2 linked regions of the Sandaracinus amylolyticus genome follow. The main gene of each other region encodes a partner of the protein of the gene in region 2 in a complex. Links are inferred from orthologs where the notes say so. Each region holds a gene or a part of one and is shown on either strand. Other genes may lie near its edges.

Region 1 (8,603 bases), 360 kb from region 2 along the record:
CTCCTCGCGCGCGATCGCCGCGAAGTCGGCGCCCGGCGCCTGCGCGCGCGCGAGCAGCTCGCGCGCCCTCGCTTCGGCCTCGCCGCGGGTGCGCGTGATCTCCGGGCCCGCGTTGCGCGCGCCCGCGTAGCGCACCAGCACGTGCCGCGTGTGCACGTGCTCCACCGCGCAGCGCTGCGCGACGACGTAGCCGTAGGGCGCCTCGAGCACGTCGCTGATCGCGCCGGTGCGCAGCGCCCAGACCGCATCGCGGATCGGCTCGTGCGCCGCGGGCCAGTCCTCGCGCGTGTAGGTGCCGAGCAGGCCTCCGCGCGGTCCGCTCGACGCCGCGTCGCTCTCGGTGCGCGCGAGCGTGGCGAGATCGTCGCTGCCCGCGACGAGGCGCGTGCGCAGCTGCTCCGCGCGAGCACGCGCTTCGTCCTGGGTGCGCGTGATCGATGCCGGTGCGTGCGCCGCGCCCGACCACGCGACGACGATCACGCGCGCGCACGCCTCCGCCGCGCTCGCCTCGTCGGGCGTCGCGCGCGTGTCCGGCGCGACCACCGCGGGCGGCGGCGCCTCGGTCGGGGCAGGCGGCGGCGGTGCGGGCTCCGCGGCGGGCGAGGAGCACGCGAGAGCGAGCAGGCACGAGAGAGCGAGGAACGCGCGCATGCGCGCGAGGATATCTCGCTCACGCCATCACGGTCGCTTCGGGCGTGACGCTCGTCTGCTTCCGCGGCGGGATCACGTCGCCCGCGAAGAGCTCGTAGATCGCCTTCAGGCGCCCGACGAACGGAGTCATGTCGAGCGCCGTGTCCACGCCCCCGCGCAGCGCGCCCTTCGCGCGGATCCGCCGCACGACGTAGAACGCCGACGCGAGCACGCCGATCACCGGCAGCGCGCGCGCGACCTTCCAGAGCACGGCGTGCGCCGCGATGTCCTTCGCCATCCTTCGCTTGTCCATGCCGCGTTTCGCTGCCGCCGACGTGCCTCGGTCGGCGCGTCGATTGCTCCGTCGCGGCGCCGAGGAGCGACGGGAGGAGATGCCGTACAAGTCCGCCCTGACCGGGCGCGTGCTCGGCGTGCGCTGGATGGGCGCGCCCACCGCGGTCGACGTCGACCGCCTCGAGGCCGAGACGCACTCGGGCTTCGGTCGCGCGTCCGCGCCGCTGGTGCTCGTCGCGGTGCCGCGCTCGCTCGCGCCGCCCGGTGCCGACGTGCGCGCGTGCATCGCGAGCATGCTGCGGGTGACCGCCGCGCAGATCGAGCGGCTCTATCTCGTCATCGAGGGCTCGGGGCCGGGACGTGCGCTCGCGCGTGCTTTCGCTCGCGCGGCGATCACCGCGATCGGCTGGGGCGAGCGCGCGCGGGTCGCGCGAACGGTCGAGGAGGCCGCGTGCGCGGCCGCGGCCGTCGCGGGAGAGCAGCCCGACCAGCTGCTCGCGGCATGGCGCTCCGAGGGCGTGTCGCCGATCTGCGCGAGCGCCTGAGCGGGGCGCGTCGTCACGCACGCAGCCGCCATCGGGGCAGCGCGCCGCACCGACCGCGCGCGATCGCGTCAGCGCCCGCCCTGCACCTGCTGCAGCTGCTCCGGCGACGCGACCGGGAATTGATCGATGCGCTCCGCCGGGACCGCCACGCAGCTCGCCATCTGCAGGCTGCGCCCGATCTGCTCGCTCGTCGCGATGTAGAGCGTGACCGACGCGCGGTCGCCGTAGATCAGGAAGACGTCGCTGACGGTCGTGTACGAGCGGCGCCACGTGAACCGACGCGTGGGCACGCCGCCGGTGGTCGGACAGTCCCAGACGCCCGTGGGCGTCCCGTAGGTATCACGCATCGCCGTGAGGTGCGGCGAGATCGCCCGCGTCGTCGGCAGCATGCTCAGCACCTGCACCTGCACGAGCCGCTGCGCCTGGCGATCGAAGCCGTACATCGCCTGGCCGCCGTTCGAGAGGCGCTCCTCCATCATGATGAGGCCCTCGCGGCTCGCGCCTCCCGCGGGCGCGATCGCCCGCCGCGCCGCGCGCACCTCGTCGATCGTGAGCCCGAGCGCGACGCCCTCGACCACCTCCGGCATCAGCGCGCGGCTCTCCTCGATCAGCCGCGCGACGCGCGCCTCGGCCTCGCGCATCCGCTCGGCGCGTCGCGCCTCGCGTCGCGACGCGTCGGCGCGCTCCTCGGCCTCGATCCACGCGTTCCAACCGACGATCGCTCCGCCGATCGCGAGCAGCACGAGCAAGAAGGCGATCCAACCGCGACGATCCACGGCGCGCAGCGTAATCGCTCACGGGACGCATGTAGAGGTCCGGGCGTCGTCGTGGTATGCCCGGCGCCGCATGGACATCCTCGTCGTCACCGCCGAGATCGCGCCCTACAGCCGCGCCACGAGCGCCGGCGAGACCGCGGCGGCGCTGCCCAAGGCGCTGCGCGGCCTCGGTCACAAGGTCACGGTGCTCTCGCCGCTGTGGGCGTCGATCGATCCCGCGTCGAAGCACCTCGCGCGAAGGCTCGTGAAGATCGAGGTCGAGCTCGAAGGTCAGAAGCGCGCGCTCCCGCTCTTCGAGGGGCGCAGCTCGGGCGGCGTCGATCTCGCGTTCCTCGCCGAAGAGACGCTCTTCCCGCGCAACGCGAGCGCGACCGACACCGGGCCCGAGACCGCGGCGCGCTGGGGCGCGTTCGCGCGCGCGACGATCGAGCTGATGAAGCGCCGCGACGCGCTGCCCGAGGTCGTGCACTGCATCGGCTGGCAGACCGCGATCCTCCCGGTGCTGATGCGCGAAGACCCCGCGCTCGCCGCGATCCCGACGGTGCTCACGGTGCACGACCTGGGCGCGCACGGCCGCTACGATCGCGCGCAGCTCGCGACGTTCGGCGTGCCCGAGAAGTGGTGGCGCATCGACGGCGTCGAGTTCTACGGGAAGCTCTCGCCGCTCAAGGCCGGCATCCAGACCGCGTCGCGCATCACCACGCCGTCGCCGACCTCGGCGCGCGAGGCGACGGAGAGCGCGGGCGGGCTCGAGGGCGCGCTGAGCGCGCGCGGCAAGGCGCTCGCCGGGATCCTCGAGGGCGTCGACGTCTCGGTGTGGAACGCGGCGACCGATCCCTGGCTCGAGGCGCGCTTCGACGCGATGGACGTCGCGGGGTCGCCCACCGAGAAGGGCAAGAGCGCGTACGGCAAGCAGCGCTGCAAGAGCGCGATGCAGAAGGAGCTCGGCCTCCCGGTGCGCGGCGACGTCGCGCTCGTCTCGGCGATCGGCGTGGCGACGGCGGGCAGCGGCTTCGACGTGCTCGCGGACGTCGGGACGAAGCTGCTCCGCAACGACGTGCAGATCGTCGTCGTGACCGAGCCCGGGAGCGATCCCGCGATCGTCTCGCGCTTCGTGGCGCTCGCGCAGCGCTGGTCGGATCGCATCGCGGTGCGGCACGACGCGGATCAGGGGATGGTCCACCGCGCGCTCGGCGCGAGCGATCTCGTCATCGTGCCGAGCCCCAGCGCCGGGCCGAACGCGGCCGCGCCCACCGAGAGCATGGGCGGCGCGCGCGCGATGCACGCGCATCGCTACGGCGCGCTCCCGATCGCGCGGCGCACCGGCGGCGTCGCGGACGCGGTCGTCGACTGCGATCCGCGTCTCAGCTCCGGCAGCGGCTTCCTCTGGGACGAGGACAGCGGTGACGCGATGCTCGCGGCGATCCAGCGCGGCATCGCGGCGTTCACCCAGCCCGCGACGTTCCGCGCGCTCCAGCACCGCGTGATGACGATCGATCACTCGTGGGATCGCAGCGCGCGTCTCTACGAGCGGCTCTACCGCTCGGCGCGCGGTCAGGGCACGCGCGAGGAGCCGGGCAGCACCGCGTCCGAGGCGCGCACGTAGAGCGGCTCGAGCGACGCGAGGTCGTCGGGCCCGCGCGCCGCGAGCGCCTCTTCGGCCTCGAGCGCGAGCAGCGCGCCGCGCGGCACGTCGAGGGCGCGCGGCGCGGTGATCAGCGGTCCGAGCACCGCGCTCACGCGATCGCCGTACACCGCGAGCCCACCGCCCGCGAGCACCGGCGTGCGCGAATCGGCCAGCACGTCGCCGATCGCGTCGCGGATCGCGCGCGCCGCGACCTCCGGCGGGCCGTGGGTCTCGTCGAGGCGCGTCGTCAGCGCACCGCGCGCGTCGGCTTCGTAGACCGCGACGAACACCTCGCCCTTGTGCGCGTCGATCACCGGCACCCGCAGCGCGCCGAAGAGCCCGCGCGCGATCACCCGCGTGGTGCGCACCCCGACCACCGGCGTGCCGCGCGCGAGCGCGAGCCCCTTCACCGTCGAGACCCCGATGCGCACCCCGGTGAACGATCCCGGCCCGAGCCCGACCGCGAGCAGATCGATCGCCGCGACGTCGAGCTCCGCGAGCGCGAGCGCGCGCTCGATCGTCGGCAGCAGCGTCTCGCCGTGCCGCGAGCGGACGCGCGTGTGCATCTCGACGCGCACCTCTCCGCCGTCGGTGATCGCGACGACGCCGAGGTCGCCCGAAGTGTCGATCGCGAGCGTCCGCATACGCGAGGCAGCGCGCCTCATACCACGCGGGCCCGGTTCCGGTATCACTGAATCCACGCTCATCGGGGCTCGTCGGAGCCCGTGACGCGGTACCATGTCCGACCCCGTGGAACGCGAGTCCGTTCAGGAGCGAGCGCTCTCGCGCATTCCCTTCGATCCGCGCGACGCGCGCATCGTCGAGGGCATGTCGCGCTGGATGGGCCTGCTCGGCCGGTTCCAGGTGCTCGCGGGCGGCGCGCTGATGCTCACGGTGATGGGGATCGCCATCGCGTACGGCACCACCGAGGCCCTCGCGACCCCGAGCGCGACGCAGCCCGCCGACGCGACGCCGCCGCTGATCACGCTCGGCGAGGTCACGCTCGAGATGCTGCTCGGCGTCGGCCTCGCCGTGTCGCTGCTCGGCGCGCTGCTGCTCTGGGGCGGCGTGATGTTGATCGACGGCGCCGAGGATCTCGAGCGCGTGGTGCACGGCGACGAGCTCGATCGCCACCACCTCGAGAACGCGCTGCGGCGCATCCGCGGCTACTACCGCATCGAGGCCTTGTTCACGTTGCTCGCGCTCGCGGCGTTGCTCGCCTGGGCGATCCCGGGATGGGCGTGACCGGCGAGCCGCCGGAGGTGCGCGGGCGTCGGCGCGAAGAGAGCGCGCGCGAGCCCACGCCTGCGCCCGCGCCGCGTCGCCTCGAGCTCGTGCTCTCCGAGCCGCCGCCCGCGCCCGACTCGAGCGAGATCGCGATCCGCGAGTCGGACCCCTCGGTCCCCAAGACGCCGGCGCCGACGCCCGCGCCGATCGCGGAGCCCGAGCCCATCCCCGCGCCTGCCGTGCCGCGGGCCGAGCCGGTGCCGTTCGCGAAGTCCGAGGCGCGCATGGTGCGCTCGCTCGCGGGCTGGCTCGGCGTGACGGGCCTCGCGACGCTCGCGATCTGCGGCGTGTTCGCCGCGCAGTGGGCGCAGGGCCGCGGCAGCGTGCCGAGCGCCGCGCTCGCCGTGATCTCGGGGGCGATCGGGCTGTGGAGCCTGCTCGCGGGGTGGCACTTCGGGCGCGTGGTGCGACGTCATCGCGACGAGCGCACCGCGGACGCGCTGCACCAGCTCGTGAGCGCGTTCGGCCACCTGCGCAGCATCTTGATCCTGAAGGCGATCGGACTCTTCCTAGTGCTGGGCCTCAGCTGCTTCGCGTTCTCGATCGTCGCGAGCCTGCTCGCGCTGCTCTGATTTTCCTGCCTTCCTTGACCAGGAGGGGGCGTCGCAATAGCGTTCGGCGCCTCATGCTGGGCCTGCTCGCACCCACCGACCGCGAATGGCTGCTCGCGGTCGAGGGAGACCTCGATCGCCTGCTCTCCGATCACGCGCACTGCGAGCTCAAGGCTGCTCACTCCGCGCTCTCGCTGGTCGGTCGCCACGGCGGCGAGATGCCCGAGATGGTCGCGCCGCTCGTCGCGCTCGCGCACGAGGAGACCGAGCACTTCCGCGAGGTCGAGGAGAAGCTCCGCGCGCGCGGCCGCACGCTCGGCATGCCCGCGACCGACGGCTACGTCGTCGCGCTGCGCAAGGTCGCGCGCGAGGACGCCGACGAGGTCCCCGCGCTCCTCGATCGACTGCTCATCTCCGCGCTGATCGAGGCGCGCTCGTGCGAGCGCTTCAAGCTGCTCGCGGAGGGCCTCGGCGACGGCACGATGCGCCTCTTCTACCGCGACCTCATGGCGTCCGAGGCGACGCACTACCGGCTCTTCGCGCGCCTCGCGGAGCAGCGCTTCGGCGAGTCCGACGCGCGCGCGCGCCTTCGCACCCTGGCCGAGCGCGAGGCACGCCTCGCCACCTCGCTCCCGCTCGGGCCCACGGTGCACGGATGAGCGAGGACCCCACGAAGCCGACGAAGCCCGCGGACCTGCGAAACGAGCTCGGCGAGATCGGCGTCCCGCGCGACCCCACCGCCGAGGCCACCGCGAAGGCGGCCGCGGCCATCCGCGAGAGCGACGAGGAGCGCTGGCGCCGCACGAAGTCGAACATGAAGACGATCGGCGGCGCGGTGCTGCTCGCGTTCTTCATCCGCATCGTCCTCTTCGAGGCGTTCGAGATCGACGGGCCCTCGATGGAGCCCACGCTGCTCAACGGCGATCGCGTCGTCGTGGCGAAGTTCCCCTACGGGCTGTTCCTGCCGTTCACGAGCGACGCCGTCGTGAGCTGGGGCATGCCGAACCCCGGCGACGTCGTGATCGTGAAGAGCCCGTACGACGACATCGACATCGTCAAGCGCGTGATCGGCGTGCCCGGCGATCGCATCGAGATCCGCGAGGACGTCGTGTGGCGCAACGGCGAGCCCATCCATCGCCGCGTGCTCGGGCCCTGCCTCGAGGAAGAGAGCAGCGAAGATCCGACCGACTGCGAGTGGATCGAGGAGGGCACGAACGGCGAGCTGTGGCGCACCAGCCACTCGATGCTGAGCGTGCCCGAGAGCATGTCCCCGGTCGTCGTGCCACCGGGCCACATCTTCGTGCTCGGTGATCACCGCGATCGCAGCAACGACAGCCGCAACCCGCGCGTCGGCATGATCCCGATCTCGCGCGTGAAGGGCCGCGCGCTCGCGATCTACTGGTCGAACGAGACCCACATTCGCTGGGATCGGATCTTCAGCGCGATCCAGTGAACGGTGCGTAGATGGGAGCGGCGGAGGCATCGCCGTGACCGCTCCTCGCGCATCCCTGCTCGTCGCGCTCGCGCTGCTCGTGATCGTGTCGATGGCGCGCGCCGATCCGCGCATCGGGGCGTTCGACCTCCCGACGCTCTTCTACATCGCGAAGTCGGACGACCGGAACCGCGTCGACTACGGCGTGAGGCTCGACGAGCAGTGCTCGCCCGCGTCGCGCGCGCCGATCTACGCGTACTGGCGTCGCTTCGAGCCCGGGCAGGAGCCGCTCGCCGATCTCTCGATGCTCGATCATCGCGGCTATGGCATCGCGCACCAGTCCGTGCGCGTCAGCGAGCCCAACGGGAGCTGGATCGAGCTGCGCCTGCAGGCGTTCCCGCAGCGACGCCTGCTCGCGCTCGTGCAGCTCGCCGGCGACCGCTGCGTGGGCGCGGTGCACGCGGACATCGACGGTCGGGAGGCGGTGCTCGATCACGTGTTCGTGCACCTCGACGGACCGATGCAGGTCCGCGAGATCGAGCTGCGCGGCGAGGAGCGCGCGACCGGTCGTCCGCTCGTCGAGCGGCTGCGCCCCTGAGGCCCGATCTCAACGGCTCGCTGCGCCGCCAGCGCCCGTCCGCGCCCGAGACGGGCGCTCCCGTCCGCCGGCTGCTTCGCGAGCACTCCAGCCGCGTCCCGAATTCTCGTCCACGCCTGCGTTCTTGTGGGCTCTCGGCGTGATCCCACGTAGCTGCCGAGAGCGCACCGAGGTGCGCGAGACGACCGCACGCGCGCTCGGGCAGGGCGCGCGGGGCGACGCGTCGTGGGAGCGGCAGCATGCGCGCGTGCTCGCACGCGCTGCGCGAGGCCTGCGCGCGGACGTGCGCGAGCGCCTCGTCGTGGCGCGCAGCCATCGTCTCGATGACGTGGCTCGCGATCGTGTCGGTCGCGCACGCGGATCCACCGGTCCCACGCGACGGCCCCTTCGAGCTGAGGCTCGCGATCGAGAACGACAACCTGCTCTTCGGGACCTACGCGCGCATGGCGGGGCCGGAGCTCGACGGGAACGATCTCGGGCGGACCCACGCGTCGTCGATCGGCATGTCCTACGACATCGCGGATCGCGGCGTCCTCGAGCTCGACCTCACGAGCGCGCTCTTCACGCGCTCGATCAGCGGCCTGCCTCCGATGCACGAGGCCACGCTGCCGATCCACTTCCACGAGCTCAGCCGACTGCGGCTCGGCGGCGGGATCCGGCGCGGCCTCGGGCCGTGGCGCATCCGCTGGGGCCTCGCCGTGGAGGTCTCGAACCGCGAGGAGGTCGTGGCGATCGGCGCGACCGGACAGCAGCGCTGGTGGCACGAGTTCAGCCGCTACGACCTCGACACCGGCGTGTGGCTCTACGAATACCACCCCGATGGGCAGGGCATCCGCGTCGGTGTGGCGGCGGACGCGAGCGCG
Region 2 (8,671 bases):
CGAGCGCGATCGCGCGCTCCGCGAGCTCCTGCCGCTCCTTGCTGCGCCCACCGAGCGCGGTCCCGAACGCGCGCGAGATCGCGACCGACACGAACGACGACGCGACGTAGGGCCGATCGCTCACGTACGCCGCGAGCGGCTCGCCCTCGCGATCACGCACCAGACCGATCGGGTCGACGTCGAGCAAGAGCGCTGCGGTGCAGCGTGACTCGCTCGCCTCGGGATAGAGCACGTGCGCGACGCCGAACGAGAGATCGACCGAGGTCACGCGCTCCGGATGTTTGTGCAGCAGGTACCCGAGGTCGGTCGCGGGGACGTGCGTGGTGGTGATCGTGACGAGCATGATGGCGCGCAGCGTCGCACGGCGCGGCGCTCGCGCGCACGCTCGCTGCGCGCCGTGCTCCGATCCGTGCTCAGCAGGCCTCGTCGCCGCTGTACTCGAGCTGGTAGTTGGTGCACTCCCAGCGCGGCGCCCCGACTCCGTCGACGCGGAGATAGAACGTGTGGCTGTTGTTGGTGCTCCCGACGCAGCCCGCGCTCGGCCCGTGGAACGTGACCTGGCCCGTCGTGCCGCCGTTGACGGTGATGCAGTTCCCGTAGGTCCCGGTGGCGCTGCTCGCGTAGCAGAGCCGGTACGAGCCGGCGCCCGCCGGAACGCTGAAGCGCACGGTGAGCGTGCTGTGCTCGTTGTCGAAGCACGTGGTGACGCAGTCCGAGCCGCCGTCTTCGTTCACGCGGACGCTGAAGTAGTCGACGTCGCCGTCGTAGTAGAGCTGCGAGACCGCGCTGCTGGAGCGGCTGCCGCTCGCGCCGTCGGTGGTGATCGTCGTGAGCGCGCTCGCCTGGCCGCCGCTGTTGTTCGGCTCGTGCGCGCGCACCGAGCTCGCGGTGATGTTGTCGTCGGCGACGCCGTTGCAGTCGTCGTCGAGGTCGTTGCACACCTCCGCCGCGGGCGCGCCGGGCGTGCAGACGTTGTCGGCGCCGCCCACGCAGATCGGGACGCCGGTGCGGCGACACTGGCCGACGCCGCAGCTCGTGGTGCCCGCGTCGACGTTGTCGCAGACCGGCGGGGTCGTCGCCGCGCACGAGCCGCTGCGCGGGTTCTGACAGTTGTCGTCACAGGTCTGGCGCGAGTCGCCGGCCGGCTGCAGCGGACAGACCTGGGCCGGCGTCTGGCACGCGCGCGAGCCGTCGCAGCTCACGGCGGCCCCGCCGGCCGGCGAGCGCTCGCGGCAGACGTCGCTCGTCCATCCCGCGAAGTAGCTCGAGCAGTCGAAGCCGCCGCACTCGCTCGCAGGATCCTGGCCCGCGGGCACCGGCGCGCAGGTGCCGACGCTGCCCGGCACGTTGCACGCCTCGCACAGCCCGGTGCACGCGCTGCTGCAGCAGACGCCGTCGACACAGCTCAGGCCCGACTGGCACTGGCTCGAGACCGCGCACGAGTCGCCGGGATTGCCCTGCGACTGGCACGTGTGCATCGCGTTGCAGAACGCGCCGGGATCGCACTCGGTGTCGGCGAGGCACTCCACGTCGCAGAGCGAGCCCTGGTCCGAGGTCTGGTCGCTCGCCGACGTGCAGCGCACCGACGGGAAGAGCCCGCAGGAGCTCGACTCGAGGCCCGCGCATCCGCTGTCGTCGGGCACCGGATCGCCGATCTGGCAGCTCGACGCGGCGTTGCACACCGCGTCGCGGCGCGTGCCCTGGCAGCTGCCGGGCGTGCTGCACTGCGACGCCTGCCGGTAGCTCGCCGGACAGTCGCTCGCCTGGGCGCAGCAGTCGCCGCTGCCGCAGCAGAACCCGTTGCTGCAGTAGCCGCTCGAGCAGTCGCTCGCCTCGTCGCACGCGGTGCCCGCGGGCTGATCGGCGACGCACGCGCCGCCGTCGCAGTGCGCGCTCTCGTCGCACTCGGTGTCCCCGGTGCAGCCGCTCGCGCAGACCGGCGCGCTCTGCTCGTACGCGCCGGTGCAGCGCACCGTCGGATACAGCCCGCACGCGTCGGCGACGACGCCGGTCGTGCACGCGCTGTCGTCGGCGACGTCGACCTGGGTGCCGCACTGACTGTTCAGGCAGACCGCGGCGTCGCGCGTGCCCTGGCAGGCCCGCTGGTCGTCGCACGTCGGCGCGGTCCCGTACCTCGCCGGGCACTCGCTCGCGAAGCGGCAGCAGTCGCCGGTCGCGCAGCAGAACCCGTTCTGGCAGTGGCCGCTCGCGCAGTCGCTCGCCTCGTCGCAGGCCTCGCCGTCGGGCAGGTCGGGGAAGCAGAAGCCCGAGCCGCCCACCGCGTCGCAGTGCGCGACGTCGTCGCACGCCGCGTCGTTGGCGCAGCTCGTCGGGCACGCGGGGTCGGGCTGATCCGCGGCGCCGGTGCACACGACGTCGCGGTAGAGCCCGCACGCGTCGGCGACGACGCTCGACGTGCACGCGCTGTCGTCGGGCGTGCCGGTGATCGTCTCGCACTCGAACGTCGTCGGGTTGCACGACACCATCCCGCGCGTGCCCTGGCACTCGTCGGGGTCGCCGCAGACCGTGCCCACGCCGGGATAGCCGGGACAGTGCGCGTCGGCGGCGCAGCACACGTGCCCCGCGCCGCAGCAGAACCCGTTCTCGCAGTTGCTCGACGCGCAGTCGCTGTCCTCGTCGCACGCCGTGCCGTTCGCGTAGTCCTCCTCGCAGCCGGTCCCGTCGCAGTGCGCGGCCGGGATGCAGCGCGTGTCGTCCTCGGGGCCACCCTCCGGCGCGCACGCGGTCGCGCAGAAGTCACCGCGGTCCTCGCCCCCGTCGCACGTGTAGAGACCGCACGCGACGGCCGCGGGATTGACGCACGCGCCGTCGGTGCACGCCGCCTCGCCGCGCTCCTCGTAGGTCCCGCTGCCGACCGCGTCGCAGCGCTGGACCGGGCAGTCCGTGAACTGCTCGTCGACGTGGGTGTCGCAGTCCTGGTCCGCGCTGTCGCAGAGCTCGGCCGCCTCGGGATGACGCGCGATGTCGTCGTCGTCGCAGTCGAGGCCGAGGCAGCTCCCGCCGATGCCGTAGCCGTCGGCGTCCTCGTCGATGCAGCACGCCGAGCCGACCGGCAGACACACCTCGGCGAAGTCGAGCGGCGCGTACGCAGCGCACTCGAAGCCGCGCGGGCAGTCGTTGAACTCGGGGACGCAGAGGCGCAGGCACACGCGCTCGCCGCCGCTCAGCGGGCCGCAGCGCGCGACCGAGCCGCACTGCGCGTCGACGACGCACTCACCGCACAGCGGCACCAGGTCGACCGGGCCGCCGTCGGTCCCGGCGTCGGCGAGCGGACCTCCGGCGTCCGGCGGCGGCATGCCCCCTCCGTCGAATTGCCGAGCCGCGTCGCCTGCCGGGCCGCCGTCGCGTCCGCGGTCCATGCCGCCATCGGCGCAACCGCCCACCGCCGCGCCACACGCCAGCACGAGCACCACCAAGCCGAAGCGCGTCCGCATCGTGACTCCTCGATCTCTCGGCCTCGCGATGCGAAGCCCAGGAGAGACGCCCGCAATGAAAGTTGCGGCGACAATCACACGCGAGCGGCGCTCGGCGCAATCCCGGGCCGCCGCTGCTATACCGTCTCGCGTTGCGCGCCCTCGCTCCGCTGCTGTCTCTCGTCGCGCTGTGTGCGTGCGACGACCTCTCGCGCTTCCGCACCGACGGCGAGAGCCTCTATCGCGGCGACGTCGTCGGCGACGAGGGCGAGTCGTTCCTGCGGCGCGGCTTCGCGCCGGGCACCTCGCTCGACCTCGAGTTCGACCCCACGACGCCCGACGTGCCGCAGCCCGGCACGCTCACCTCGAGCCCCGATCCCACGAGCGGCGAGCGCGTGTTCGACGCGACGCCGCTGCGCTCGATCGCGCCGCTCCAGCACGACCTGCTCAGCGAGTACGACTTCCCGGGCGGCGGGCGCGTGCGCAACTACCTCTACGTCGTGCGCCCCGAGTCCGGCCCGCTCGCGGGGCGCGACGCGATGGTGTTCGTCTCGCTGCTCGACGACGGCGGCGTCGAGGTGCGCGTCATCGCCGGCGCGGGCGACGAGGCGAGCGGCGATCACTTCGGGCTCTTCCGCATGACGCGAGTGGATCGGTGACGAGCGCGGTCGCGTGGAGGATCGCTCGAGGTCCGTCGTCTGGCCTCGAGCGATCCTCCATGCGACCGCGCGGAGGCACCCAGGAGTAAGAGATGCGAGTGTTGGGCATCGAGTCGTCGTGCGACGAGACCGCGGCGGCGATCGTGGAGGACGGCGGTCGCGTGATCGCCGACGTGGTCGCGAGCCAGGTCGCGGTGCACGCGCCCTACGGCGGCGTGGTGCCCGAGCTCGCGTCGCGCGCGCACCTCGCGAACGTCGCGCCGGTGATCGCGAAGGCGCTCGAGGCAGTGCCCGGTGGGCTCGACGCGATCGACGGCATCGCGGTCACGCGCGGGCCCGGGTTGCTCGGCGCGCTGCTCGTCGGCATGAGCGCGGGCAAGGCGATGGCCTGGTCGCGCAACCTGCCGATCGTCTACGTCGATCACCTCGTCGCGCACTTGCTCGCGGTCTACCTGCAGCGCGACCTGCAGCCCGGCCAAGAGGTCGCGACGCCCGAGATGCCTTTCGTCGCGCTGCTCGCGAGCGGCGGGCACACCGCGATCTACGAGGTGCGCGCGCACGACGACGTCGAGCTGATCGGACAGACGCGCGACGACGCGGCGGGCGAGGCGTTCGACAAGGCGGCGAAGCTGCTCGGGCTCGGCTATCCGGGCGGCCCGGTCATCGATCGGCTCGCGAAGCTGGGTGATCGATCGAAGGTCGAGCTGCCGCTGCCGATGCCGAGCACGAAGCGCCTCGACTTCTCGTTCTCGGGGCTCAAGACCGCGATCGCGCGGCACGTCGAGAAGCACGGCGCGCCGAAGGACGAGCGCGAGCTCGCCGACGTGTGCGCGGCGTTCCAGCACGCGGTGGTCGAGGTGCTCGCGCGCAAGAGCGTCGCGGCGTGCAAGCAGCGCCGCATCCCGCGGCTCGTGCTCGCGGGCGGCGTCGCGGCGAACGCGGGGCTGCGGGCGCGCACGACCCAGCTCGCGACGAGCGTCGGCGTGAAGGTGTTCGTGCCGCCGATCGCGAGCTGCACCGACAACGCGGCGATGATCGCGTACGCGGGCTATCTGCGCCTGGCGCGCGGCGAGCGCGACGCGCTCGACGTGACCGCGTACTCGAAGAGCCCCGACCTGCGGCGCGGGAAGATCCTGGAGCGCTGACGCGGTCGGGATCTGGAGCCCGCTCGGTCATACGCGCACACTCATCGCGATGCTGACCACGCTGGCGCTTGAGGGCTGGAAGAGCTTCGGCGCGCTCGTCGAGCTCCCGCTCGCACGGACCACGCTGCTCGTCGGGCCCAACGCGTCCGGCAAGAGCAACGTGCTCGACGCGATCCGTTTTCTCCAGGGGATTGCGCTCGACCTTCCGCTCACCGACGTCCTCCGCGGCAGCTGGGACGGCGGCCGCCAGGTGTGGCCTGGCATCCGCGGCGCGGAGGTCGAAGCAGCCCACGTCGGAGCCGGGCGTTTCACGCTCGGCACCGCGTGGTCCGATGCGTCGAGCAAGATCGAGCACGGGGTGTGCGTGCAGACGCGACCGGAGGTCGCGCTCGCGGAGGAAGCTCTCTTCGATGGCGATGGGCGCGTGCGCTACTGGTTCGACACGCACGCGAAGACGCTCGGCGAGCGCAAGGGGTTGCAGGCGGGCGGCGCGATCGCGGTGGCAATTCGCGCGACCGGCGCCGGCGGACGCAACGTGAGCGCCACGTACTCCGCGAGCCGCAGCTTGCTCGGGCAGATCGAAATCACCGAGCGCGTCGATCCTCGCGTGGTCGAGAACGCGCGCGCGGTGCGCGCGCGCCTGCGCGGCATCACGCACGTCGAGATCCATCCGCAGTTGATGCGAGACCCCGCGCCGCTCCACTGGAAGCAGATGGGCGCGTCCGGCGAGCACGTCGCGGCGGTGCTGCACTCGATGAGCGACGCTCAGCGCGCCGATCTCGTCGACTGGATCTCGGAGCTGTGCGCGCCGCGCGTCGGCGCGATCGACTTCGACGTGGTCGAGTCGGTACGCGAGGTCTACTTCTTCCTCCGCGAGCAGAGCGGGGCGCGCATCTCGGCGCGCAGCCTCAGCGATGGAACGCTGCGCTTCCTCGGAATCCTCGTCGCGCTGCTCACCGCACCCGAAGGGAGTCTCATCGTCCTCGAGGAGCCCGACGTGGGCCTGCACCCGGCTCGCGTCCATTTGCTCGCGGAGATCCTCGAGAGCGTGCCGCGCGAGCGAAACATCCAGGTGCTCGCGACGACGCACTCGCCGATCCTGCTCGCGCACCTCTCCGACGAGGTACTCGCGAACGTGATCGCGTTTGATCGCGACCCGTCGACGGGCTGGTCGATCGCCAAGCGCGTCGGGACACTCCCGCATTACCCGCTGCTCCGTGACAGTGAGCAGCGCGATCACCTGATTGCCACCGGCTGGCTGGAGCGCGCGCTGTGAAGGTCTTGATCATCCCCGAGGATCAGGAGCTCGACCGCTACGTACTGAAGCCCGTCGTCGAGCGCCTGTTCGCGGAGCTCGCTCGGCCAGCGCGCATCGACGTGCTCCCCGAGCCCAGGTTGCGCGGCTCGTCACAAGCTCTCGATCCGCAGACCATCGCGGCGATCGTCCGGGACAACCCGATGACGGATCTCTTCCTCCTGATCGTCGACCGCGACTGTGATCGGGACGCTCACGTCTCGAAGCTGGCGGCGAGGGTGGCCGAGCACCCGGACAAGCTCATCGGGTGCCTCGCGGTCGAGGAAGTAGAGTGCTGGCTGCTCGCGCTCTCCGACACACTGCCCGCGAGCTGGCGCGAGATCCGCGAGCACTGCGATCCCAAGGAACGTTACGTGGAGCCCTTCTTGGCGGCCCGTGGGAGCAGCAGCCCGGGGCGTGGAAGGAAGGCCGCGATGCGCGAGCTGGCGGGGAACTGGCGTCGCCTCGTGAGCCGTTGCCCGGAGATCCAGGAGCTCTCGACGCGCATCGCGAGCTGGCTCGGCGCGCGCGAGCACTGATGTGGTCGTGCGCCGCCGAGGCGGCCGAGAGCGAGCCGGCGCGGGGTCGTGAGGCTCGGTCGGGGGCTCGCGAGGCCAGCTTCGGGGCGCGCCTGGCCGGGTCGGGGGCGCGGGTGGCTGCGCGGTGGGCACGCGAGGCCAGGATCGTGGGCGCGCGAGGCCAGGATCGTGGGCACGATTGGGGTGGATCGACCCCAATCGCGCGATCGGCGGTTTTGCTCGGAAAAACTGGCGATCTCGGGCTCGACTCGCGCGCGTGTTCGCGCGATCTTCGCGCGAGGGGGCTCGATCATGGCGACGAAGAAGAAGACCACGGCCAAGAAGACGGCGAAGAAGAGCGCGAAGGCGGCGAAGCGGACCGCGCCAGCGAAGAAGCGGACGAAGATCGTGGTGAACCCGCTCTCGAGCGAGCAGCGACGCAGCTTGCTGCGCGTGCCGGCGGGCTACTCGGACGCGGTGAGCGACACGATCGAGGCGTGGAACGACAACCGCACGGTGCTGAAGCTCGCGAACCGCACGCCCGCGCAGCTCGCGTCGATGCTGCGCAAGGCGGAGCAGGCCGCCGAGAAGGAGCGCGCGTTCCAGCAGAAGGCGGAGGAGCAGCTCCGCGCGCTCACCGACGCGCGCATGCTCGCGGAGCACGAGGTGTGGAGCACGACGCTCGCGCTCTACGGCGTGGCGAAGGCGCAGATGCGCACCGCGCCCGAGCTCGCGGGCGCGTTCGAGCACATGAGCGAGCTCTTCGCGCGCGAGTCGAAGAAGCCGAGCGAGCCCACGCCGAGCGAGTGAACGCGGACGTCGCGCAGGCGCGCCGTCAGCCGCGCGAGCGGTAGGGGCCACCCTCGCGCGTCGAGGTCTCGAGGGCGCGCGCGAGCTCGATCGCGTGATCGAGCCACGGCGCGATGTCGCGCGCCGCTTCGATCGCGATGCTGAGCACGAGCGCGCCCTCGACCGCGACGCGCCACAGGCCATCGGGCGTGGTCGCGAGCAGGTCGAGGACGGCGCGCGGCAGCGGAGCTGGGGGCGCGGAGTCGACCGCGACGAAGGGATCGTCGCGAGGGACGCCGAGCTCGGCGACGCGATCGCCGGCGGCGGCTCGGAGCGTCACCTCGACGTCCCCTGCGCGGAGGAGGGTCGCGGTCAGCGGCACGGGCAGCGCGAGCTCGACGCGCACGACGAGATCCGAGGGAACCGCGGCGGCCGGGAGCTCGATCACGAACGCGCGCGCGCCGTGGCGGCCGGTGAGCAGGAGACCGTCCGCGCTCTCGATCGCCACGCCTTGGGCGAGCCAGCGCTCGAGCATCGTCTCGCGCCACGACCGGGCGCGGACCGCACGCGCCGCCACGACGAGCACGTCCGCGAGGTGCTTCGCGATGCGCGCCGCGTGCACGAAGCGCACGTCGCTGGGCTCGCCGCGGACGACGATGCGCACGGCGTCATCGGTGACGTGGACGTCCTCGCGCGCGTGCTGCGCGATCGCGGCGCTCGCGTGCGCGAGCAGCGCGCGTGCAGCGTCGGGATCGATCGCGCGCGCAGCGCAGTGCAGCGCGGCGAGCTCGAGGGGGAGGCTCGACGACGCGATCGCGGAGGGCGCGGCGCA

Evidence for each region.
Region 1: the proteins of tsaD (region 2) and tsaB are in contact, whole or in part, in a solved structure (PDB 4WQ4), measured with the Escherichia coli proteins. The link is inferred for Sandaracinus amylolyticus from one-to-one orthologs.

The regions. Positions count from the first base shown.
Region 1 is NZ_CP011125.1:1,728,942-1,737,544, forward strand. The notes cover bases 2,659-5,446. They hold tsaB (tRNA (adenosine(37)-N6)-threonylcarbamoyltransferase complex dimerization subunit type 1 TsaB), read right to left. Parts: upstream 4,517-5,446; coding sequence 3,800-4,516; downstream 2,659-3,799. Other genes in these bases: DB32_RS07275 (glycogen synthase), read left to right, coding at 2,659-3,851; DB32_RS07285 (hypothetical protein), read left to right, coding at 4,623-5,117; DB32_RS07290 (hypothetical protein), read left to right, coding at 5,114-5,446. Outside these bases: DB32_RS07255 (peptidylprolyl isomerase), read right to left, coding at 1-651; DB32_RS07260 (hypothetical protein), read right to left, coding at 671-943; DB32_RS07265 (hypothetical protein), read left to right, coding at 1,023-1,469; DB32_RS48010 (hypothetical protein), read right to left, coding at 1,538-2,245; more of DB32_RS07275, read left to right, coding at 2,316-2,658; more of DB32_RS07290, read left to right, coding at 5,447-5,731; DB32_RS07295 (MiaE family protein), read left to right, coding at 5,785-6,369; lepB (signal peptidase I), read left to right, coding at 6,366-7,163; DB32_RS07305 (DUF4833 domain-containing protein), read left to right, coding at 7,198-7,740; DB32_RS07310 (hypothetical protein), read left to right, coding at 7,980-8,603. UniProt on the Escherichia coli protein: Required for the formation of a threonylcarbamoyl group on adenosine at position 37 (t(6)A37) in tRNAs that read codons beginning with adenine.
Region 2 is NZ_CP011125.1:2,089,584-2,098,254, reverse strand. Bases 3,356-6,211 are described here. They hold tsaD (tRNA (adenosine(37)-N6)-threonylcarbamoyltransferase complex transferase subunit TsaD), read left to right. Parts: upstream 3,356-4,185; coding sequence 4,186-5,238; downstream 5,239-6,211. Other genes in these bases: DB32_RS08805 (AAA family ATPase), read left to right, coding at 5,288-6,211; DB32_RS08815 (hypothetical protein), read left to right, coding at 3,587-4,093; DB32_RS08820 (MopE-related protein), read right to left, coding at 3,356-3,455. In the rest of the region: DB32_RS08825 (3' terminal RNA ribose 2'-O-methyltransferase Hen1), read right to left, coding at 1-343; more of DB32_RS08820, read right to left, coding at 414-3,355; more of DB32_RS08805, read left to right, coding at 6,212-6,514; DB32_RS08800 (hypothetical protein), read left to right, coding at 6,511-7,071; DB32_RS08795 (hypothetical protein), read left to right, coding at 7,363-7,860; DB32_RS08790 (hypothetical protein), read right to left, coding at 7,886-8,671.